Regions from separate parts of the Rahnella sp. ChDrAdgB13 genome, predicted to be linked through region 1. Evidence: predicted binding sites of a transcription regulator. Region 1 holds the regulator's gene; each other region holds the start of a gene.
What was found. The regulator CRP, encoded in region 1, controls carbon source genes, mostly activating them, when cyclic AMP is high. The targets are predictions, from matches to a motif close to ATGTGANNNNNNTCACAT.
Positions count from the first base shown of each region.

Region 1 (7,928 bases):
TGGGATTCGCCGGTGCAGGAAGTGGTGAATCCGGCGTACATCAATCTGGAAAGCCGCAACGGCGTAGGCTGGCTGGAAGGTTTCAACGAAATGATGGTGCGCTGCGGCTTTGAATGGACCGGCCATCCGGTGACCGCGGACGGCATGATTTATACGCTGCATGGCCGCGCAGGCAACACGCCAGCGTCGAAAGTCGTGGTGGAGATTGCAGAAAAAGCGCCGTACGAAATCACCGTGCGCGGGCTGCTCAAAGAAGATACCTTCAAGAAAGCCAGGTTGGAAACCTGGACTGAGCTGCGCTACGTGCCGGGCAGCCAGTCCTGGACCATTCACGATGAACTCACCAACTCGTCGGACTATCCGCACGACTACCAGATTATTTATCACAGCAACTTTGGTCAGCCAATCCTTGAGCAGGGCGCTCGCTTTATTGCACCACTAAAATCCATTTCTCCGTTCAACGATTACGCCAAAAAAGGCCTGACCGACTGGCCGACTTACGCAGGGCCAACCAAAGGCTTCGATGAAATGGTCTTCAACATGGTGCCGCTGGCGGATGCGCAGGGTAAAACCGTCGCGGGCGTTGTCAACAAAGCCGGTGATAAAGGCGCGTCAATCGAGTTCGATACCCATCAGCTTCCGCTGCTGACGCTGTGGAAAAACACCGACACGCTGAAACAGGGATATGTCACCGGTATTGAACCGGGCACCAACTATGCTTATCCGGTGACGATTGAGCGTAAACAAGGCCGCGTGAAACAACTGCAACCCGGCCAGAGCACCGTGTTCGAGCTGAAATACTCGCTGTTGCCAGACGCGCAGGCGGTTAAGCAGCTCGAAGACCGGGTGAAAACGTTGCAGGGTGAGCATAAAACTGACGTCATCAGCCAGCCGATCGCTGTTGAATAATCCGAGTTTGGGGCACTCAGCCGGGTGCCCTTTTTTCTCTGTCTATACTTACCTTCACAAGGTATGCGCCCGAATGGCCATATCCGGGGAGGAAATATGGCGAAAAAAATGACCCTCAGACAGCAGGAAAAACTCTTTCGCGAACGTCAGCGGGAGAACTTTCAGGCCAGCAGTCTGCTTGATGGTTTGCAGGTTGAAGCCGTCACGCTGGATAACGAACAAATTTCGCAGCGCTTGTCCGAGCTGAGGAGGCACTATGAACGATAAACTCGTGGCAGGTGCCGATCCTTACTACTATCCCGGCATCAACGTTCTGAAAAACAGCCTCGGGATCCGGGAGGAACATCGTCTGTTGCAGGCCGAACTGGCTTTCACCGCACTGCGCGCCGCCGCCATGCCGCTCGGCCCGGCCACCATGGGCTTACCGCATCTGTGCGCTATCCATCTTTCCCTGTTCCAGGACATCTATCCGTGGGCGGGCAAGTTCCGCGAAATCGATATTTATAAAGACGATACGCAGTTTTGCCATTTCGAATACATCGAAAATGAAGGCAACGCGCTGATGCAGGAACTCGAGGAAGAGGAGTTTCTGGTCGGATGGCCGCACGATAATCTGGCAGAACGGCTGGCGCACTATTACACCGGCCTGAACCTGTTGCATCCATTCCGGGAAGGTAACGGGCGCGCGCTGAGAATATTCATCGAGCAGCTGGTTATCCACGCCGGTTATGACATTGAGTGGGCCAAAGTCGGGCGTGAGCGCTGGCTGGCCGCCAACAAAACGGCGGTTTTTGGCGATGAAACAGACCTGGTGGCGATTTTTAATCAGGTGATCAGTGAAATCGATGAGGCACATTGACCGGCGCACCTTGATCGACAAAAAGGCTGAAGCCTGCGGATAAAAATGCGTAGAATTACCCGGTAAATTTTTCGACTTTACCGGGATTGACCATGCTGCTGCTGATCGACAACTACGACTCGTTTACCTACAACCTCTACCAATATTTTTGCGAGCTGGGGGCAAAAGTCAGCGTGGTGCGTAACGATCAGCTGACGATTGCGGATATCGAACAGCTTTCCCCGTCACATCTGGTGATTTCGCCCGGCCCGTGTACGCCCGATCAGGCGGGAATTTCCCTGCAAGCCATCACCCATTTTGCCGGTAAACTGCCGGTTCTCGGCGTCTGCCTCGGGCATCAGGCAATGGCGCAGGCATTCGGCGCAAAGATTGTCCGCGCCCGCCAGGCCATTCATGGCAAAACTTCTCCCATCTGCCATACCGGCAACAGCGTTTTTACCGGGCTGAATAATCCGCTGACGGTGACGCGCTACCATTCCCTGGTGATTGCGCCCGAAACGCTGCCCGATTGTTTTGACGTCACCGCGTGGACTGAGCGCGAAGGCCAGCGCGACGAAATTATGGGCATCATGCACAAAACCTTACCGCTGCATGGCGTTCAGTTTCATCCGGAAAGCATTCTGAGTGAACAGGGGCATCAGCTTCTGGATAATTTCCTTAAAATCTAATCAGTTAATCTTGCTGATAAAATTACTTACCCATCAGGTGTGATTTCTGTTTGCCTGTGCGTGATTTTTTATGCATATTTTGTGATTATATTTTCATATTACTTCAGTAAGGGAAAACGGTTATGGCAGAAAAATCAGCGGTAGATCGGGGTACGTTCGACAAAGTGATTTTGCCGGTTTATTCACCTGCGAAATTCATTCCGGTGAAGGGCAAAGGCAGCCGCGTGTGGGACCAGCAGGGCACCGAATACGTTGATTTCGCTGGCGGTATCGCGGTTACGGCGCTCGGACATTGTCATCCGGCACTGGTTAAAGCCTTGCATGAACAGGGTGAAACTCTGTGGCATGTCAGTAACGTATTTACCAACGAACCCGCTCTGCGACTGGCTCAGAAGTTGATCGACGCCACTTTTGCCGACCGCGTATTTTTTGCCAACTCCGGCGCTGAAGCTAATGAGGCCGCATTCAAACTTGCGCGCTATTATGCTTCCCACCGCCACAGCCCGTACAAAAGTAAGATCATCGCTTTCCATAACGCTTTCCATGGCCGCACGTTGTTTACCGTTTCAGTCGGCGGACAGCCGAAATATTCCGACGGCTTCGGCCCGAAACCTGCTGACATCGTACATGTGCCCTTCAACGATCTGGACGCGGTAAAAGCGGTGATCGACGACCATACCTGCGCAATTGTGGTCGAACCCGTTCAGGGCGAAGGCGGGGTGACACCGGCCACCAAAGAATTCCTGCAAGGGCTGCGTGAACTTTGCGACAAACATCAGGCACTGCTGGTGCTCGATGAAGTGCAAAGCGGTATGGGGCGTAGCGGTAAGTTGTTCAGCTACATGCATTACGGCGTGACGCCGGACATTCTGACCACAGCCAAAGCGCTGGGCGGCGGTTTCCCTGTCAGCGCCATGCTGGCAACGGAAGACGTTGCATCGGTGATGGAGCCGGGCAAACATGGCACCACCTACGGCGGTAACCCGCTGGCCTGTGCCGTCGCCGAAGCCGCACTGGATATTATCAATACGCCAGACGTGCTGGCCGGTATCAATGAACGCCGCGAGAAATTCATCAGCGCGCTGGATGCCATCAACCAGAAATATTCTGTCTTCAGCGAATTCCGCGGGCAGGGGTTGCTGATTGGCGCCGAGCTGTCGGATGCCTTCAAAAACCGCGCCGGAGAGTTTCATGCCGCCGCCGCTGAGTTCGGGTTGATGATGCTGGTGGCGGGCCCGAATGTGATCCGGTTTGCACCATCACTGGTTATCGACTTCGCGGATATTGAAGAAGGGATGGGGCGCTTTGAGAAAGCTGTGGCAAAAGTTACAGGCTGACTGCTCCCCCCTTGCGAAGGGGAGATCGACGTTTTACTTCTATCCTGCAATAGCTGAACGGTTTTACTTTTGCTCCTTCCCCTTTCACGAGGGGAAGGCTGGGATGGGGTGTGGTTTGAGGGCAACTCAGACAATTAAGCCGACCTTAATACCCCACCCCTCCCTTTCGCAGGGGAGGGAGTTATAAATTACGCCCGCCGCGTTAACCAGATCCCATGATGTGGTCTCTGCTTCCACGCCAGTGACGAAATAGTATGCATCACACTCAGATGCGATATCACCCTCCGCAGGTGGCGTTCCATTTCGGTCAGCGGCATATCCGGATGCAGCTCCGGCGCATTAAACAAGGTGTTCTCACCACCGGGCCCGTCGTAAAGCAACCGTTGCTGACAGCTTTGCAGCGCGATTTCGCAGGTCTGCAAATACTCCGTCGCCAGTTTCTCCGGCAGCATGTAGTGCTCGCGGGCGAGAATAGTCATCGCATTGATGTGCTCGACAATAAACTGACTGTGCGTCACCCACAGACGCATATCCGCCAGATAATGCGAGTTAAAGCCCGGTTCCTGCATTGCCTGATTCAGTGAGGTGAACAGTTTATTATGCGCCTGATTGACCTGCATTCGGGTGTAAGCGAGTTTCGCGGCATCCGGATTTTCCTCAAGCAGTAACCGGATTGCGTTCTGATAGGTTTCCAGCGCCTGATGCGCATTCTGGCGCAGCAAACCGCTTTGCCATTGCGGCCACAACCAGATGGTGCCGCCGAAAGCCAGCGCACAGCCGATCAGCGTATCTATCAGCCGTGGTACGAGAAAGTGTACGCCATTCATCGCCAGCAGTTGCAGGGTATACACGGCTGTCACTGTCATACCTACCATTGCCAGCCCGTAGTTTTTGCGTAAAACCGTGTAGGACAACAAAGTAATCAGCAGCATGCAGAGCAACGTGGTGCTTTCGGGTAATTCCAGCTTCAGCAATCCGGATGCAATCAGTAATCCGGCCAGCGTCCCCAGCGCACGGTGCTGGATACGTACGCGCGTGGCGTTATAGCCGTTCTGGCTGACCAGCATGATGGTCAGCAAAATCCAGTAGGGCTTGGGCAGATTGAAAAACAGACCAAGGCTGCTGCCAATCGCCAGGATGATGCCAAGCCGGGCAGCATTGCGCAGCGCGACCGATTTAAAGGAAAGATAACTTTTCAACGCCGGCCAGAAAGGTAAGCGGGGCTGAGTGTTCATCAGATCGCGTCGGTACAGCGGACGTTGTGTCCGCAATAAACGCGCAATGCGGCTGAAATGGTAATAGCAAAATTGACCGACCGGATTCTCCGGATTGCGCGCGGCTATTTTCTCCAGCGCGGCCAGTTCGTTGGCCATCGTAAATCGCCCGGATAAACGGTGATAAAGAATGTCATCAGCGATGACCCGCAGACGGGCGGAGATCACCTGCGCATTACGTCGTATAACCGCTTCGGCGTGGCTTTCTTCCACCAGCTTTTGCACTTCTTCCGGCTGATGCAGGCTCACCGTGATGTGTTCCTGCAAATCGAGTGCGACCTGAAAACGCTGGAACAGTCGCTTATGGTGATGATGATGTCCGTGTTGCGGCAGCATGTGCAGTTGCTGATAAAGCAGGGCAATCAGATCGATAACCTGTTGCTGACGCGCCAGCAGTGGCGGTAGCGCGGTTTCAGGATCGGTGTGTTGCGTCAGCAGGCTGTATTTCGCCTCGAAGTAATCTGCCAGTTGCAGATAGAGCTGGCTGAGGGTTTCGCGCATCGGTTGTTCTTTTGAAATACGAAACCACGCCCAGTTAAAGATACCGTACCAGGCGGTGCCTGCGGCGAACAGCGCCGGAGCTTGCCACATCGGGCGCAGACCCACCATGCTCAGCGTGAAGATGGTCGCCACCAGCGCACCGGGCAACAGACGCGCATGCAGCGGGCTGATTTCACCGGTCACGCCCAGCAGTAACGCCAGCGACAGCATGATGAGCGGCAGGGGAATGTGCCAGCTTTCCAGCATCACTTGCAGCAGAATGCTGCTCAGGGCAAAAAGCGTGCCGCCGACCATCAGACGTTTGAAAAAGCGTTTGTGTGGCGTATCCAGACCCGCGACATTGCAGCAGGCCGGGCACAGGGAAAACAGCAGACCCATTTGCAGATTGCCAAAAAGCCAGCAAATGCCAACAGGCAGGCACAACACCAGCGTCTGGCGCAGCGCGTAGTTAACTTCGGGATGATAGAACAGTCTTCGCCATAGCGTCATGGATAAAGCTTAGCCCATAAAAAAGGCGCGACAGTTAGCTGTCGCGCCAATTTCTGAGGGATTAACGTGTGCCGTAAACGACAATCGTTTTACCGTGTGCGGAGATCAGGCTTTGATCTTCCAACATTTTGAGAATACGTCCGACTGTTTCACGTGAACAACCGACGATTTGGCCGATTTCCTGACGGGTGATCTTGATTTGCATCCCGTCCGGATGGGTCATTGCATCAGGCTGTTTAGCCAGATTAAGCAAAGTTTGCGCGATACGGCCTGTTACGTCGAGGAAGGCAAGATTGCCGACTTTCTCTGACGTCACTTGCAGACGGTTTGCCATCTGCGCGGAAAGACGCATCAGAATATCCGGGTTTACCTGAATCAGCTGGCGGAATTTTTTATAAGAAATTTCAGCCACTTCGCAGGCAGTTTTAGCACGCACCCAGGCACTGCGTTCCTGCCCTTCTTCGAAGAGTCCCAGCTCGCCGATGAAGTCACCTTGGTTAAGGTATGACAGTATCATTTCTTTGCCTTCTTCATCTTTAATCAGGACGGCAACCGACCCTTTCACGATGTAGTACAGCGTTTCGGCTTTTTCACCTTGGTGAATCAGCGTACTTTTAGAAGGATACTTATGTATATGACAGTGAGACAGGAACCATTCGAGAGTCGGGTCTGTTTGTGGCTTGCCGAGAACCATTTGCTATTATCCTCTGTTGTTATCGCTGCCCAAAATCACAGGGCTCAGAGTTCCCTGTACGGCACTTACTTTAAAAAGCGCCCTTTCAGCATATAACTCCCCAGAAATGCTGCAAGCGGATGTCGGAGTGAAACAGCCTGATTATTGCTGTTAACACCGTGGGTTCTGTTCTTAAACCGCAAAAACCGTCACCGCAATTTACTGGAAAGTATGTTTCGGCTTTGTTTGTAACACAGGTTTGCAATGCTGTCTTCTGTTGTCTCGCTTCAGCATGATGGCGATCGGGTTACGTTGCCAGTTTTTGGGTGAAAGGGTAGTCTGAGGGGAAAATTTGACGAATTTATCCACCGGGAGAAGAGCACATGCACGCACGCGTAAAATGGGTAGAAGGGCTGACGTTTTTAGGTGAGTCAGCGTCGGGCCATCAGATCACAATGGATGGTAATGCGGGCGACAAAGCCCCGAGCCCGATGGAAATGTTGCTGATGTCGGCGGGCGGTTGCAGCGCGATTGATGTAGTGTCTATTTTGCAAAAAGGCCGCAACGACGTGCGTGACTGCGAAGTGAAACTGACGTCTCAGCGCCGCGAAGAAGCACCGCGTCTGTTCACGCACATCAACCTGCATTTCATCGTCACCGGCAAAGACCTGACGGATAAAATTGTGGAACGCGCAGTCAGCCTGTCTGCGGAAAAATATTGCTCCGTTTCCCTGATGCTGGGCAAAGCCGCGACAATCACCCACAGTTTTGAAGTAGTGAACGCCGAATAAGTCACGACCAGTGATACGACTGGCACTGACTTCGCAGTAAATCCAGAAATCGCCGCGCGGCAAACGTCAGCGGCGATTTCTGCGAATAGAGCACGCAATATTCCGCTTCCGGCAGCGTATCGATATTGAGCAGGCAAAGCCTGTCCTGTAAGCCGAACGGCGCGCGCATGGCCTTCGCCACAATCGTCAGATAATCCGACTGCAACACCATATTCAGCCCGCACACTACCGAATCCGTTCTTACCGGCGTTTCCCCGGCTGGTGCGTTAAAGCCGTTCATCGAAAGCTGAATCTGCTGGTAGTAACCCATATCCGTTTCCGGCAACACCCAGCGCGCGCACTGCAATTCGTCGAGCGTGGTGGCATCTGCCAGCGGATGGCCTTGCCGCGCAATCACACCAAAAGGGGCGCTAAACAGCGGCTCACG
Region 1 covers NZ_JAEMGT010000012.1:105,895-113,822, forward strand. Annotated here, with positions in the region: gene J8X26_RS05100 (aldose 1-epimerase family protein) at 1-909, shown strand, start outside; gene J8X26_RS05105 (YhfG family protein) at 1,006-1,176, shown strand; gene J8X26_RS05110 (putative adenosine monophosphate-protein transferase Fic) at 1,166-1,768, shown strand; gene J8X26_RS05115 (aminodeoxychorismate synthase component II) at 1,861-2,436, shown strand; gene J8X26_RS05120 (aspartate aminotransferase family protein) at 2,559-3,773, shown strand; gene J8X26_RS05125 (YccS/YhfK family putative transporter) at 3,962-6,037, opposite strand; gene crp (cAMP-activated global transcriptional regulator CRP) at 6,099-6,731, opposite strand; gene J8X26_RS05135 (OsmC family protein) at 7,094-7,501, shown strand; gene J8X26_RS05140 (LysR substrate-binding domain-containing protein) at 7,503-7,928, opposite strand, start outside.

Region 2 (7,928 bases), on a different contig from region 1:
ACCCGTGTCATCGACTTCTCCGGTAACTATGAAGATTACCTACGTAGTCAGGGTATCAATACGTAATCGTTGATTCTGATAAAAAAGTCCGCAAATTTGCGGACTTTTTTTTACCTGAATTTCAGCGACAGACTCTGAGAATCAGCAATCCCCGCATACCTCGCAACCCGGATCTTTCATCAGGTTCATCTGGCGAAATTGCAGCGTCATGGCGTCGTACATCAGCAGTTTTCCGCGTGGCGTTTCGCCGAAGTGCGTCAGCAGCTTGATGGTTTCCATGGCCTGCAAACTGCCGATGGTGCCGACCAGCGGTGACATGACGCCGGCTTCGACGCACGTCAGCGCGTTTTCACCAAACAGACGGCTGAGGCAGCGATAGCACGGCTCGCCGGGCTGCCATGTAAACACGCTGAGCTGGCCTTCCATGCGGATGGCAGCACCCGAGACCAGCGGTTTTTTCTGCGTAAAACATTGCTGATTGAGCTGATTTCGCGTCGTGACGTTGTCAGTGCAATCGACCACCACGTCGCAGGCGGCAATCAGTTCGTGCAGCATTTCGTCATCCGCCTGAGCATCAACCTGATTCAGCTGAATGTGCGGGTTAATTGCCGCCAGCGCCAGCGCGGCGGATCCCACTTTCGACATGCCGATTCTGGCATCGGTGTGCAGCGTCTGACGTTGCAGGTTTGAGAGCGAAACCGTATCGAAATCCAGCAAGGTCAGCGTGCCTGTTCCGGCGGCTGCCAGATATTGCGCCGCCGCACAGCCCAGACCACCCAGACCGACAATCAGCGCGTGGCTGGCTTTCAGCTTTTCCTGCGCATCAAAATCAAACCCTTTCAGCACGATCTGGCGGTTATAACGCAGGGTTTCAGCATCCGTCAGTTCCGGCAGCGTCGCCATGATCAGCTCCTAAGCAGGGCGTTGAAAGGTTCGATTTCTACGATTTCGCCTGCGGCGACGTTTTCGCGCTCACGTTCAAGCACCACAAAACAGTTTGCGAGACTGAACGAACTAAAGACGTGCGAGCCCTGATGGCCGGTGGTGCGTACTTCGAGCTGGCCTTCGGCATTTGTGCTGAAAATACCGCGCTGGAAATCCAGGCGTCCGGCGGATTTCTTTAGCGGTGTCACGGCTTTAGCTTTCAGGCGCGGCGGGAACTTCCAGGCGGTGTGGCCGGAAAGCTGAGCGATAAACGGTTGCACCAGTTGATAAAACGTCAGTGCAGCAGAAACCGGATTACCCGGCAGACCGCAGAACCAGCTGTTTTTCAGTTTTCCGAATGCAAACGGTTTACCCGGTTTCATCGCCAGTTTCCAGAAACCAATTTCGCCCAGTTCATCGAGCATTTGCTTGGTGTAATCCGCTTCGCCCACGGACACGCCACCGCTGGAAATCACCAGATCGGCAAAGGCATTGGCTTCTTCAAAGGCTGTGCGCAGCGCCTGCGGATTATCGCGGATTATCCCTAAATCCAGTACGGTGCAGCCGAGCTGTTCGAGCATCAGACGCACGGCGAAACGGTTGGTGTCGTAAATCTGGCCTTCCTCTAACGGCGTCCCGACGGGTTGCAGTTCGTCCCCGGTCGAAAACACCGCGACTTTCAGCGCCTTCCAGACGTTAACTTCCGTCACGCCTAGAGAAGCCAGCAGTGGCAATTCAGCTGCGCCGAGACGCACACCGGCAGGCAGCACGCTGTCGCCTTGTTTGATGTCGTCGCCGGTCAGACGGATATTCTGGCCTTTATGCACTTCTGCGGTAAACCGCACGCCCGCTTCTGACACGTCGGCCTGTTCCTGCATGATCACCGCGTCGGCACCTTGCGGAACCGGCGCGCCGGTCATGATGCGGATACAGGTTCCGGCAGGCCATTCACCGTGGAAAGGCGCACCGGCAAAGGCTTTACCTGCCACAGGCAGAACGGCGTCTGTGTGCAAATCGGCGCAGCGCACGGCGTAACCGTCCATCGCGGAATTATCAAAAGGCGGGACGAAAACCGGGGATTTCACCGGCGTGGCGGTAATGCGGCCTGCGGCGGCAGCGAGCGGGAGAGATTCGGTATCTTTCGCTGTTTTGGACGGGACATAAGCGCGCATTTTTTCCAGCGCTTCTTCCAGCGAGATCAGACCGGCAGTATTGAATTCCATGAAAATTCCTTTGAGGTTCATCCCGGCGGGACGGGTGTTTTCACCGGAACCGGGCGGGGATTTGGAGCATGCGCATAGTATGACAGAGAAACGCGGCGAACCAAAAATTGCGGAAGGCGTAAAAACTTCGTGGGGATTCCTGAAAAATTGAGATCGATCCCAAAATTAACAATGTAACGCAGGTATGATGGTTTCCGTTATTTGTGACATGGGTCACACAACTGTCAAATATACAGGAATAACCGGTGCTTAAAAAAAATCGCCATCAGGCCATCCTTCAGTTGGTAGAACAGCATGAAGTGTTACAGGTAAGCGAACTGGCACAATCGCTGGATGTAAGTCTTGAAACCATTCGTCGTGACCTGAGTGAAATGCAGGATAAAGGATTGATTCTGCGACGTCACGGTCGAGCCCGTCGTCTGGTTGCTCAGCCTGAAACATCCTGGCTCAACAGTTTGCAGCGCTGCCCCCAGCTTTAATCGTGGCAGTGAAATAAGAAAAGGGAAGGCTCCGCAGAGTCTTCCCTTTTTTATGCACAATATTTAAGAAAATCAGTGCGACGGTTGTTGCTCCAGCGCTTCGGCTTTGCTGTTGACCGAGGCAAAAATCAGCGCCGCCAGCAGGAAGACGTAAGCGATGGTCGCAGTATTCAGTGCCCAGAATAACCCGTACTGGCTGTACACCAGCGACGACAACGTGGAGAAGATCAGCGTCCCGATGGTGCCGATAGTCAGCAAGGCTGACGTCAGCGTTGGCGGCGAATTTCTGACCTGCAAACTGCCGTAGCTCATGATGCCTGAGAACAGGCCGGAATTGCAGAAGCCAAACAGACCAGCGCAAATCAGGATAAGCATCGGGTTCCCGCTGTTGGCCGCCACGGCCAGGCTCACCAGCCCGACACCCGCTGAAATCAGCAGATACGTGCGCAGTTTCACGAAGCGAACGGTGAACTGATTCACAAACAGGCCGATGGATTTCACGGTCCAGTAGGTCGTGATGTAGAACGCCGCGCGGTCAGCCGCCATCCCGAAATGCTCTTTCAGCCAGCTTGGCAGCCACATGGTGAACACCGGTTCCGCCAGCAGGAAAGCAAACAGCGCGAAGCACAACACCCACACCGAAACGCCCCAGCGGTCGTGCTGCTGGCCGGTTGATGATTCTTTCTCAACAGCCTGCGGAATCGACGGGAATTTCTGCCCGGCGCACAGCACGATCATCATCAGGCTCAGCACCGCCATGACGCCGTACATCGCCAGCCAGCTTGCGCCATGCTGGAACAAATATCCCAGCAGCAGCGACAGAATCACCCCCGCCAGTGCAAAGAAGAAATCGGTGAGAATCAGGTTCGCCGAGCGTTTCTTCGGATCTTCATTGATGCGTACGACCAGATAGCTGCCGATGGACATCATGATGCCGGACGCCGCGCCAATCAGGAAAACGCCGATACCGAACATGGTGATGGTCGGCATCAGGAACAGCGCGATGCAGGTCAGTACAGAGACGGTTGAGCCGGTAATCAGCTGTTTGCCCAGATTGAATTTGCGCATCAGCACGCCGCTTATCATGATCGGCAGGAACAGGCCGATGTTCATCAGCGTAAACATCTGTCCGATAAATCCGGGGTCTTTGCCAAACGCCTGCGACACCGGGCCGATTACGATCCCGAGCGTTGAAACCAGCGCACCGGTGAAGAAATAACTCAGCCAGGAAATCATATTGATCCGCTGGCGGTTGAATGCCTGTTCCATAGAAGTCCCTTATTTCCCAGCCGCTGACAGGTCGGCGAAGAACGCGCGGATCAGTCGGGTGAAATCACCCACCGCCAGTTTTGCGCAGCTCAGGGTTTGTTCGTGGGAAAGCGGGGTGTCGGATAGACCTTCGGCAAAGTTAGTCATGGCAGAAACCGCCAGCACTTTGAGGCCGCAGTGTCGCGCGGAAATTACTTCCGGCACGATAGACATGCCGACGACGTCGCAGCCGAGGGTTTGCATCATGCGGATTTCCGCAGGCGTTTCGAAGTTCGGGCCGGTGTAGGCGGCGAATACGCCTTCTGCCACGTCGATATCCAGTTTGCCGGCGACAGCGTGAAGCTGCGCGCGCAGATCTTTGTCATAGGCGTTCGCGAGGCTGAAGAAGCGCGGGCCGAAACGGTCGTCATTCGGGCCAGCCAGCGGGGATTCCGGCATAAAGCTGACGTGGTCGGTGAGCGCAACCAAACGACCCGGCGCGACTTCTTTGCGCATGGATCCGGCGGCGTTAGTCGCCAGCAGGAATTCACAGCCCAACAGTTTGAAAGTGCGGACGGCGCTGGTCATTACCGACATACCGTGGCCTTCATACATATGGCCGCGGCCTTTCATGCACATTACCGGTACACCTTCGAGATGGCCCAGAACCAGTTCACCGGCGTGGCCGACGACGCTGCTTTGAGGGAACCCCGGCAGGTCGTGATAAGGAATGGTAATCGCACCGGACATATCGTCACACAGCGTGCCGAGGCCGGAACCTAAAATAAGCGCGGCGCGTGGGATAAAGCCCGGGGCACGCTGGCGGATAATTGCTGCACAGTCAAACGCGTTGTTATTGAGCATGATCACTTCTCTCATTATTGACAGTAGGGTTGAGTTGAAGGCAATGCTAGGGTGAGCGGCCTGTGGCGTCTAATACCGTTCGCCGCCGGGATTTATAGTCAAAATCTATAAATCCAATACGCTAATATTTAAGGGAAAATAAATGTTGCTGGAGAAAATGTGACGCGACCATTCACCGATTCAGTTTTCGATCTCGGCCAGATTAATCTCCGCCTGCTGCACTACTTTCGCGTCGTGGCCGAGGAACTGAGTTTCAGCAAAGCGGCGGTGCGGCTCAATATGTCGCAGCCGCCGCTGAGCCTGCATATCAAAGAGCTGGAACATCTTCTCGGTACTCCGCTATTTCTGCGTACCACCCGTTCCGTGTCGCTGACACCGGCGGGCGCGGCGCTGATGCGTGAAGCAGGGCTGATGCTCGACAGCATCAACCGTTCCTTGCATCAGGTACGTAAGATTGGCCGGGGGGAAATCGGGCATATTCAGTTTGGTACGGTGGGCACTGCCGCCTGGGGGCCGCTGATGCCCGTGCTGAACAATTTCGGCAGGCATGCGCCGGAAATCAGCTGGTCGATTACCGAACTTACGCCGGTTCAGCAAATCGACGCGTTGCAGCTGCAAAGGATTGATATCGGTATCTGGCGAGAGGCCAAGCTGGCGCTGCCGCAGGGGTTATCGAGCAAGCTGATGGGGCGTGAGAACGTGGCCGTGGCGCTGTCAGAGAATCATCCGCTGGCGATCAGAAACAGTGTGGCGTTCAGCCAGCTGGCGAATGAGGATTTTATTCTGATGCCGATGAACACGTCGAGTCTGGGCAGTTATTTATATTCGATGTGCCGTCAGCACGGTTTTCTGCCGCAGGTGAAACAGCAGGTGAATGAGCCGCAGACTGCGCTGGCACTGGTGGCGAACGGTTACGGAATTACGTTATTGCCGGAAAGTTATGCACGGATCCACTGGCCGGGTGTGCGATTTTGCGCGCTGACGGAAATGCTGCCTGCCGATCTCTACGCAATTTATCAGGCGGATTCGGTGACACCGGCGACGGCGCGGTTTCTTGATCTGCTCTGATTCATTTTGCTTCTGACAATTCTCAGCCAAAAAATAAAGCCGCAGGAACTTTGAACTTTCCCGCGGCTTTTTCACCACTCAGTCTGTCATTCAGCCGACAGACATTTCGCGATGAATCTTTTCTGCTTTACTGCGGATACCGGCAATGATCACCGCCAGCACCAGAAGCACGTAAGAAACGGTGGCGATATTCAGCGCCCAGAACAGGCCGTATTCGCGGTAAATGAACGAAGAGAATGACGCGAAAATCAGCGTGCCGACTGACGCGGTGGTCAGCAGGGCAGAGGTCAGCGTTGGCGGTGAGTTTTTCACCTGCAGGCTGCCGTAGCTCATCAGGCCGGAGAACATCCCTGAGTTACAGAACCCGAACACGCCCACCGCAGCCATTACCAGCGCCGTGTTTTCGCTGTGCGTCACGACGCACAGGCTGATTAAGCCGACAATCGCGGAGGCAAAAAGGAACGTACGCAGTTTGACGAAACGCACGGTGAACTGGTTAAGGAACAGGCCAATCGCTTTCACCATCCAGTAGGTGGTGATGTAAATCGCTGCGCGGTCAGTGTCCAGACCAAAGTGTTCATGCAACCAGCTTGGCATCCACAGGGTGAACACCAGTTCGCTGAAGACGAAGGCAAACAGTGCAAAACACAGCACATACGCGGCAAAGCCCCACGGCTCTTTCGCTTCACGATCTTGTTTTGCCACGGCGTCCGGTTTAGCGACAACCGGAAATTTCTGGCCCACGCACAGCAAAATCATCAGCACGCTCAGGGTGCCCATAATGCCGTACATCGCCAGCCAGCTTGCGCCGTGTTTGAACAGGAAACCGAGCACCAGCGACAGCGTCATGCCAGAAAGCGCAAAGAAGAAGTCGGTGAAAATCAGGTTAGCAGAACGCTTTTTCGGGTCATCGTTGATGCGCACAACCAGATAGCTGCCGATAGACATCATCAGGCCCGCTGTCGCACCAATCAGGAATACCCCAACGCCGAACAGTGTGATGGACGGCATCACGAACAGCGCGATACAGGTCAGAATAGTGATAATTGAACCAGTAATCAGCTGCTTACCGAGATCGAACTTACGCATCAGAATGCCGCTTATCATGATCGGCAGGAACAAACCGATGTTCATCAGCGAGAACATCAGGCCGATAAATGCAGGCTCTTTATTGAAAGCGGTCGCCACCGGGCCGATGACAATCCCTAAAGTGGAAACCAGCCCACCGGTAAAGAAGTAACTTAGCCACGAGATCACGTTGATCCGACGGCGGTTATAAACAGTTTCCATAACTGATTTCCTAAAAATAAAAAATATAAGAAGGCCACAGTAAGCTTTGCCAGAGGTGCTTATATCTGCGGTTAGGACGATTATTATTCCTGTTCTTTTACGGTTTGTCTTGGACGTTTATTCAATCTTCGTATTTGATTTTCTTAAACAATCTAAGCAATTAGCGCGTTTTTGTAGTTTTACATTTCTGCTTTACATACTGTAGCGGGCTAAATATAGTCAAAAAACAGGGCAACATCACTTTCTGTATACATAAATACAACAACTCAGGGTGCAGTTCTAATGAGTTCTTCTACTGATAATTCAGCGAGTTCCGTTTCGGACAAGAAGCGTCCGGTCATTGCCATTCACGGCGGTGCCGGGGCGATTACCCGCGCAGCAATGAGTCGTGAAAAAGAACAACATTATTTAGCCGAGCTGGAACGTATTGTTGCCAGCGGGCAGGCCATTCTGGCGGCGGGCGGCAGCGCACTGGATGCGGTGACTGAAGCGGTGCGTTTACTGGAAGAATGCCCGTTATTTAATGCCGGAAAAGGTGCCGTTTTCACGCATCAGGGCACGCATGAGCTGGATGCCTGCATCATGGATGGCCGTACGCTGGAGGCCGGTGCCATCAGCTGCGTTAATCATATCCGCAACCCGATTCTGACCGCGCGCAAGGTGCTGGAAAACAGCCCGCATGTCATGTTTACCGGCGCGGGTGCGGAAGCGTTTGCCCGCGAGCACGGGCAGGAAATGGTAGAGCCGGAATTCTTCTACACCCAGGAACGTTTCGAACAGTTGCAGCGCGCGATTGCGGCAGACGGCGGCGTGATGCTCGATCACGACGGGG
Region 2 covers NZ_JAEMGT010000021.1:11,264-19,191, reverse strand. Annotated here, with positions in the region: gene J8X26_RS07135 (ABC-F family ATPase) at 1-66, shown strand, start outside; gene moeB (molybdopterin-synthase adenylyltransferase MoeB) at 142-903, opposite strand; gene moeA (molybdopterin molybdotransferase MoeA) at 906-2,147, opposite strand; gene J8X26_RS07120 (DeoR family transcriptional regulator) at 2,393-2,626, shown strand; gene tsgA (MFS transporter TsgA) at 2,699-3,895, opposite strand; gene xapA (xanthosine phosphorylase) at 3,905-4,738, opposite strand; gene J8X26_RS07105 (LysR family transcriptional regulator) at 4,898-5,806, shown strand; gene tsgA (MFS transporter TsgA) at 5,897-7,096, opposite strand; gene J8X26_RS07095 (isoaspartyl peptidase/L-asparaginase family protein) at 7,379-7,928, shown strand, end outside.
Region 2: the regulator CRP is predicted to act here: its motif matches at 2,349-2,366, upstream of J8X26_RS07120 (DeoR family transcriptional regulator).

Region 3 (7,928 bases), on a different contig from region 1:
TTTCAGCCGGTAGCGCTGGATAAATTCACGCATCCAGGAAAGATTGTGTTCGATTCTCTCTTCAAGCAGAACGGCGACCGGCAGGCTGACGTCTTCACGGAGAATATTCCAGCCCTGCGCGCGGATATCGCCCGTCAGCGCACCGGCTTTCAGCGTTCCTAATCCTTTGGTTTGAGTTTCTAACGGCTGCTTCGAAAAATCAGTCTCTGACATGCGTGTTTTCTCATTGGCGAATGTCTCTAAAACCTAACGTAAAATCGCCGCAAATAAAATACAAAAACCGGCGCAGGCTGAGCCTGGACACCGGTTTTTTATACTGACCGTTTCAGCTCAGAGTTTTTGCGATAACTTAATGGTGGCGGCAATATTACGTGCCGACTTGCGCAGATTGTCTGCGGCATTTTTCAGAGCATCATCCAGCGTACAAATGCTGTAAAGCACACTGAAAACGGCGTCCAGTCCGTGGCTGTAAACGACATCCACATCTTTGGTCAGGCTGCCTGCGATACCAATGACAGGTTTGTTATAACGCTTGGCGACCCGCGCGACACCAATCGGCACTTTACCGTTGATGCTCTGGCTGTCGATGCGCCCTTCGCCGGTGATAACCAGCGTGGCGTCTTTCACCAGCGCATCAAGACCCAGCGCGTCCGTGACAATCTCAATACCCTGACGAAGTTCAGCATGGCAGAATCCGAACAACGCCGCGCCCATTCCGCCTGCCGCGCCGGCACCCGGAACATGCTCAACGTCAATGCCCAGATCCTTTTTGATCACCCGCGCATAATGATGCAGATAGCCATCGAGCTGTTCGATCATTTCCGGCGTCGCGCCTTTTTGCGGCCCGAAGATCGCAGAAGCGCCGTCTTTTCCGGTCAGCGGATTGGTGACATCACAGGCCACTTCAAAGCGGCATTTTTTAATTCTGGGATCCAGTTCGCTGATGTCGATATGGTGCAGTTTCTCCAGCTCGCCACCACCCTGACCAATTTGCTTGCCTTCTTTGGTCAGCAGTTTTGCGCCCAGCGCCTGCATCATGCCTGCCCCGCCGTCATTTGTGGCGCTACCGCCGATGCCAATAATGCAATGTTTAACGCCATGGTCGAGCGCGGAATGGATCAGCTCGCCCGTACCGAAAGAGGTGGTTTTGAGGGGGTTGCGCTGCGCCGCAGGCACACTTTCCAGCCCGCTGGCGGCCGCCATCTCAATGAAAGCGATTTTCTCATCCCCGGAGAGCCCGAAGAAAGCCTCAAGTGGCGTGCCCAGCGGCCCGGTGACGGTCACCTTAACCACGCGGCCTCCGGTCGCCGCCACCATCGCTTCGACGGTGCCTTCACCACCGTCAGCAACCGGCAGTTTGACATACTCCGCCTCGGGGAAAATCTCACGGAAACCACTCTCGATGGCCTTTGCCACATCCAAAGCAGACAAACTTTCTTTGTATGAATCCGGTGCGATCACTATTTTCATAAAGTCATTACCTTCATAAACTGCACGCGCCGAAGTGGAAAAGCGTCCTGTCAGTTTTGCATCCTGCCTGAAGGGAAACGCGGCCTGTTTGACGATTTTAGGCCACGTTGCCACCACAGACTAACGGGTAACTTCAACCTTCGCTAAGGTTTCATAATAGCGTGCAATGGCGCTATGGTCAGATTGCCCGTGACCATCCGCTTTCAGTGCCTGCATCATTTCCATGACCAGCGAGGTCAGAGGCAGTTGCGCGCCGACGCCGTGAGAAGTGTCCAGCGCGTTGGCTAAATCTTTGATATGCAAATCGATACGGAATCCCGGTTTGAAGTTGCGATCCATCACCATCGGCGCTTTTGCTTCCAGAACTGTACTTCCCGCCAGACCGCCGCGAATCGCCTGGAAAACTAAATCAGGATCCACGCCCGCTTTGGTCGCCAGCACCAGCGCTTCGGACATCGCCGCAATGTTCAGCGCCACAATGACCTGATTCGCCAGTTTGGTGACGTTTCCTGCGCCGATATCACCGGTATGCACCACGGAACCGGCCATGGATTTCATGATTTCATAGCATTTTTCGAAGACCGCTTTATCTCCGCCGACCATGACGGACATGGTGCCGTCGATGGCTTTCGGTTCGCCGCCGGAAACCGGCGCATCGAGCATCGCGATTTCTTTCGCGGCCAGCGCCTGGCTGATTTCACGGCTGGCCAGCGGTGCGATAGAACTCATGTCGATGAAAATCGTACCCGGACGCGCGCCTTCAATCAGGCCATTTTCGCCCAGCGCCACTTCTTTGACCTGCGGTGAATTCGGTAACATGGTGATGATGACGTCAGAGAGCGCAGCGACCGCTTTCGGTGTTTCCGCGGACGTTGCGCCCAGTTTCACCACTTCGCCGACCGCGTCCTGATTACGGTCCATCACGACAACCTCATAACCTGCTTTCAGCAGGTTTTTGCTCATAGGTTTGCCCATGATGCCTAAACCAATAAAGCCAATTTTCATTCGGGTATCCTCTTAATATTGATGTGATGAGACCGGTTCACTGGGTAAAGCGATCGCACAGCGCCTGAGTACCGGCGCGGAAAACGCCTAAATCACTACCGACGGCAACAAAGGTTGCGCCCCAGTCCAGATAGCGACGTGCGTCCGCTTCAACCGGTGCCAGAATGCCGCTGGCCTTGCCGTGTGCTTTTGCACGTTCAAAAATGTGACGGATTGCCGCCTGAACTTCCGGGTGTCCGGCATTACCGAGATGTCCCATGGCCGCTGCCAGATCGCTCGGGCCGACAAAGATGCCGTCGATGCCGTCAACGGCCGCAATCGCATCAAGGTTGTCGACGCCTTGCTGACTTTCGATCTGCACCATAACCGCGATGTTGTCGTTAATGCTGGTGAAATAATCCGGCACGGTGCCGAACATATTGCTGCGATGAGAAACCGAAACGCCGCGGATCCCCGCTGGCGGATAACGGGTAGACGCCACGGCGCGTTCGGCCTGTTCCTGTGTTTCAACAAACGGGATCAGGAAGTTATAGAAACCAATATCCAGCAGGCGTTTGATGACGACCGGATCATTAAATTGCGGGCGCACAACCGGCGCACTGCGGCTGCCTTTCAGCGCCATCAGCTGCGGAACAAACGTCGTGACATCATTCGGCGCGTGTTCGCCATCAAGCAGCAGCCAGTCAAAACCCGCCACACCGAGCACTTCTGTGGAGATCGGATTGCACAGCGCTGACCAGCAGCCAATCAGGGTTTTCCCTTGCAATAAGTCCTGGCGGAACCGGTTTGGAATCATTTGATTACTCATCTCTAACCTCGTTATGGAGCGGGAGCCGGAGTGCCCGGAAAACCCGCCATCGCAATTTACTGTTTTCGAGTTTCAGACGCTTAGGTTCAGCAGCATCGGGCCGGAGCTGAACTCTCATGTTTCACATCACACTATTTATGCAGAATTTTTCGCAGGAAAAAATTCAGTTTTGGAATACTGTTTTATTTTTCTATTTTCTATTATTTCCTGCGAAAAAAACTTATATAAAACCCGCGTTTCGTGCATTTATCCTTGCGTTAAATTAACCCACAGGGTGTTCCAAAATGCTTCCTGAGAGCCAATACAGTATAAAAAACAGGGCTCAAAATAACACTGTGCAATCGCACAAGAATGCACGATGTTATTGTGACTATTCTTTTGCATACACACATCAGCGTGGGAGGAGAATCACAGATTGTGAAAACCGGATATCCCTGCAAATCAAAGGGTGATATTCATCACATTTAATCTGTCACCTGCCCCACAGAATAACGCTCTGCGGGCAAAAAGCTGGTCAGTTGCACAATGAGCTTCCGGCATCAGTCCTTTATAATGAACTCCCTCTTCCGTACGGACAGCAAGAGTGTCAGCGTAACGTTCAGAGAATTACCTGAAGCCTTCTTTCAGGATATTTAATAAAGCGGAGACAGTTATGTCACGTAATAAAGATAAAGAACATGCTACCGAAGCGCTTTTTATAAAGGTTCATGAAAGCGATAACGTTGCTATTATTGTTAATGACAATGGTTTAAAAGCCGGCACCCGATTTTCTAACGGTCTGGAATTAATTGAGCATATCCCGCAAGGCCACAAAGTGGCTTTAACCCCTATTGCGAAAGGCGGCGATATAATTCGTTATGGTGAAGTCATTGGTTATGCCGTTCGGGATATCGCGCGAGGCGCCTGGATTGATGAATCCCTGGTAGAGCTGCCGGTTGCGCCGGAACTCAACAGCCTGCCGCTGGCGACACGTGTGCCGCAACCGTTGCCGCCGCTGGAAGGTTATACGTTCGAAGGTTATCGCAATGATGACGGCAGCGTAGGCACGAAGAACCTTCTGGGGATCACCACCAGCGTTCACTGCGTGGCGGGCGTTGTGGATTACGTGGTGAAAATCATCGAGCGTGATTTATTGCCAAAATTCCCCAATGTCGACGGCGTTGTTGCACTCAATCACCTTTACGGTTGCGGCGTGGCAATCAACGCGCCCGCGGCCATTGTGCCGATCCGTACTATCCACAATCTGGCGCTGAACCCGAATTTTGGCGGCGAAGTGATGGTCGTCGGGCTGGGTTGCGAGAAATTGCAGCCGGAACGTTTGCTGGAAGGTACGCCGGACGTGCAGGCGATTTCCCTCGATGACACCCACATCGTGCGTTTGCAGGATGAACAGCACGTCGGCTTTCAGTCGATGGTGGACGATATTCTCACCGTCGCGCAGTTCCATCTTCAGCGCCTGAACAGCCGCCAGCGCGAAACCTGCCCGGCGTCGGATCTGGTCGTCGGCACACAATGTGGCGGAAGTGACGCGTTCTCGGGCGTTACGGCGAACCCGGCAGTCGGCTTTGCATCTGACCTGCTGGTGCGCTGCGGCGCGACCGTGATGTTCTCCGAAGTTACCGAAGTCCGCGACGCCATCCATCTGCTGACACCGCGAGCGGCTGACGTGGATGTCGGGAAACGCCTGCTGGAAGAAATGGCCTGGTACGATAATTACCTGTCGATGGGCCAGACCGATCGCAGCGCCAACCCGTCGCCGGGCAACAAAAAAGGCGGTCTGGCGAACGTGGTCGAAAAAGCGCTCGGCTCGATTGCCAAATCCGGCACCAGTGCTATCTCGGAAGTTCTGTCACCCGGACAGCGTCCGACGAAAAAAGGTTTGATCTACGCCGCCACGCCTGCCAGCGATTTTGTCTGCGGGACGCAGCAACTGGCGTCAGGCATTACCGTGCAGGTGTTCACCACCGGCCGCGGTACGCCCTACGGCCTGCTGGCAGTTCCGGTCATTAAGATGGCGACGCGCACCACGCTGGCAAACCGCTGGCATGACCTGATGGACATCAACGCAGGCACGATCGCAACCGGTGATGCGACTATCGAAGACGTCGGCTGGGAGTTGTTCCGCTTTATTCTGGATATCGCCAGCGGCCGTAAGAAAACCTGGTCAGACACCTGGGGCATCCACAATGCGCTGGCGGTGTTTAACCCGGCGCCGGTGACCTGAGTTTTAGTGTTTCAGGAAAGCAAAAGGCCAGCAAATGCTGGCCTTTTCTGTTTTTGTGCGTCTGGGGCGTCAGGATTTATTTCACCGCAGCACCGGTCTGTTCTGCACCGACCAGACCGACTTTCAGATAACCGGCTTTACGCAAGTTATCCATCACGCTCATCAGCGTTTCGTAATCCACGGTCTTATCCGCACGGAAGAAAATCGTACTCTGCTTGTTACCCTGCGTGCGCTGGTCAAGCATCGCGGTCAGGTTGTCGCTGTTTACCGGGTTATCGCCGAGGAACAGCTGCTTGTCAGATTTCACCGTCAGGAAGATCGGCTTCTCAGGACGCGGCTGCGCTTTTGCCGTCGAGGCCGGTAAGTCTACCCGCACATCGACGGTAGCCAGCGGCGCTGCCACCATGAAGATAATCAGTAACACCAGCATGACGTCGATAAAAGGCGTGACGTTGATGTCATGCATTTCACCGCTTTCGTCGATATCGTCGTTTAACCGAATAGCCATAATCTGTTCTTATCCTACGCGTAACTGGCCTGTCTGACCGCGTGGCGCATCGCCTTCGCTGGCAGCCAGATCCAAATCACGACCCTGCAACAGAATAATCTGCGCCGCCACATCGCCTACCTGATGGCGGTAAGAGGTAATGGTACGGGCGAAAATGTTGTAGATAACCACGGCCGGGATCGCAGCAATCAGGCCGACAGCCGTTGCCAGCAAGGCTTCAGCGATACCCGGTGCGACGACCGCAAGGTTGGTGGTCTGCGTTTGCGCGATACCAATGAAGCTGTTCATGATGCCCCAGACTGTACCGAACAGGCCGACGAACGGAGAAATTGCCCCGATGGTCGCCAGTATGCCGTTGCCACGCCCCATGTAACGGCCAGCGGCGCTGACGCGGCGCTCAAGGCGGAAACCGGTACGTTCTTTAATACCGTTGTTGTCGGTGGAACCGGCAGACAACTCCAGTTCGTTCTGCGCATCGCGAATCATCTGCGCGCTGATGCTGCTGGCGGCAAAGCTTTCGGCCTGCTCAGCGGCTTCATCCAGCGTACGCACGGAAGACAACGCATCGAATTCGCGACGCATGCGCCGTTTACCGCTGAAGACTTCAGCGCCTTTGCTAAACAGCAGCGCCCAGGTGACGACGGAAGCCAGCAGCAGGCCAATCATCACAGTTTTCACCACCACGTCAGCGTGGTGATACATGCCTAATACAGACAAATCGGTAGGAATGACAGGCGTCGCTTCGGTCGGCGCAGGTTGCATTAACGGAGCAGGGGTCGCATCAGCTGAAGCCGGTGCCGGGGTGTCAGCCGTTGCAGGTTGAGCCGCCGCAGAAGTCACGGCTTGTGCCGCAGGCGTCGCAGGTGCGGCCATCGCGTTGCCGCTTAAGCCAGCAACCAACATTAACGACATCAGTAGTGAAGTCGCCTCTTTCATCTTATTGCGAGCCGTTTTCACGCGTCGCCTCCAGCCAGAATCAGTGTGTAGAAGGAATGAATAACGCCGAATGATATCAAAGAAAAAGCCCTAATTGATAGTCGTTCTCATTATTATTTACATTGTCGCGCCTCGCGGCCCGCGTGTCATTGACAGATGACAAGGTTTCTCGGGTTTGCATAAAGGATGAACAATTCCACCTTCATCACATTTCCTGCAAAAATCACATGGTAAATCAATCATCTGACTTTCATTGCTAAAGGCAAAACAACGTTTTAAATATTAAGTAACACCTTTTTACATTTGTTATGAGTTTGTGATAACGCTCAAATACCGCACAACACAAAATAGGATAAGGTGCTTGCACAGGCGAAGACCGCACACCGGCACGTCTTGTATCCATATAATTTAAAAGCTTATTTAGACCTTTTTCATAATGAACAGGCCGGTTCTTCCGTTCGCCCTGATCGACGCTTGCTCTCATTTTCTTTCCCTTACCGAGTACCCTGGAGACAAACTGATGAAAATGCAGAAAGCACTTCTCAGCCTTTGCCTGAGTTCCGCCACCCTGTTATTTCCCCCTGCTCTTGCCGCGCAAACGCTGAAAGCCGCCGATGTGCATCCGCAGGGCTATCCCAATGTGGTCGCCGTTCAGCACATGGGCGAAAAGCTGCAACAACAAACCGACGGACGCCTGGAAATCAAAACGTTCCCCGGCGGTGTGCTCGGCGATGAAAAACAGGAAATCGAGCAGGCACAACTGGGCGCTCTGGATATTATCCGCGTATCCATGACGCCGGTTGCCTCGATTCTCCCTGAAATCAACGTATTCACCCTCCCGTATATTTTCCGCGATGAAGACCACATGCATAAGGTGCTGGACGGCCAGATTGGGAAATCAATCGGCGACAAGATCACCAGCAATCCCAACTCGCGTCTGGTATTTCTCGGCTGGATGGACGGCGGAACACGTAACC
Region 3 covers NZ_JAEMGT010000109.1:42,049-49,976, forward strand. Annotated here, with positions in the region: gene J8X26_RS23050 (amino acid deaminase) at 1-213, opposite strand, end outside; gene J8X26_RS23055 (glycerate kinase) at 331-1,470, opposite strand; gene garR (2-hydroxy-3-oxopropionate reductase) at 1,591-2,475, opposite strand; gene garL (2-dehydro-3-deoxyglucarate aldolase) at 2,513-3,283, opposite strand; gene garD (galactarate dehydratase) at 3,936-5,507, shown strand; gene exbD (TonB system transport protein ExbD) at 5,584-6,015, opposite strand; gene exbB (tol-pal system-associated acyl-CoA thioesterase) at 6,025-6,951, opposite strand; gene J8X26_RS23085 (TRAP transporter substrate-binding protein) at 7,472-7,928, shown strand, end outside.
Region 3: the regulator CRP is predicted to act here: its motif matches at 3,730-3,747, upstream of garD (galactarate dehydratase).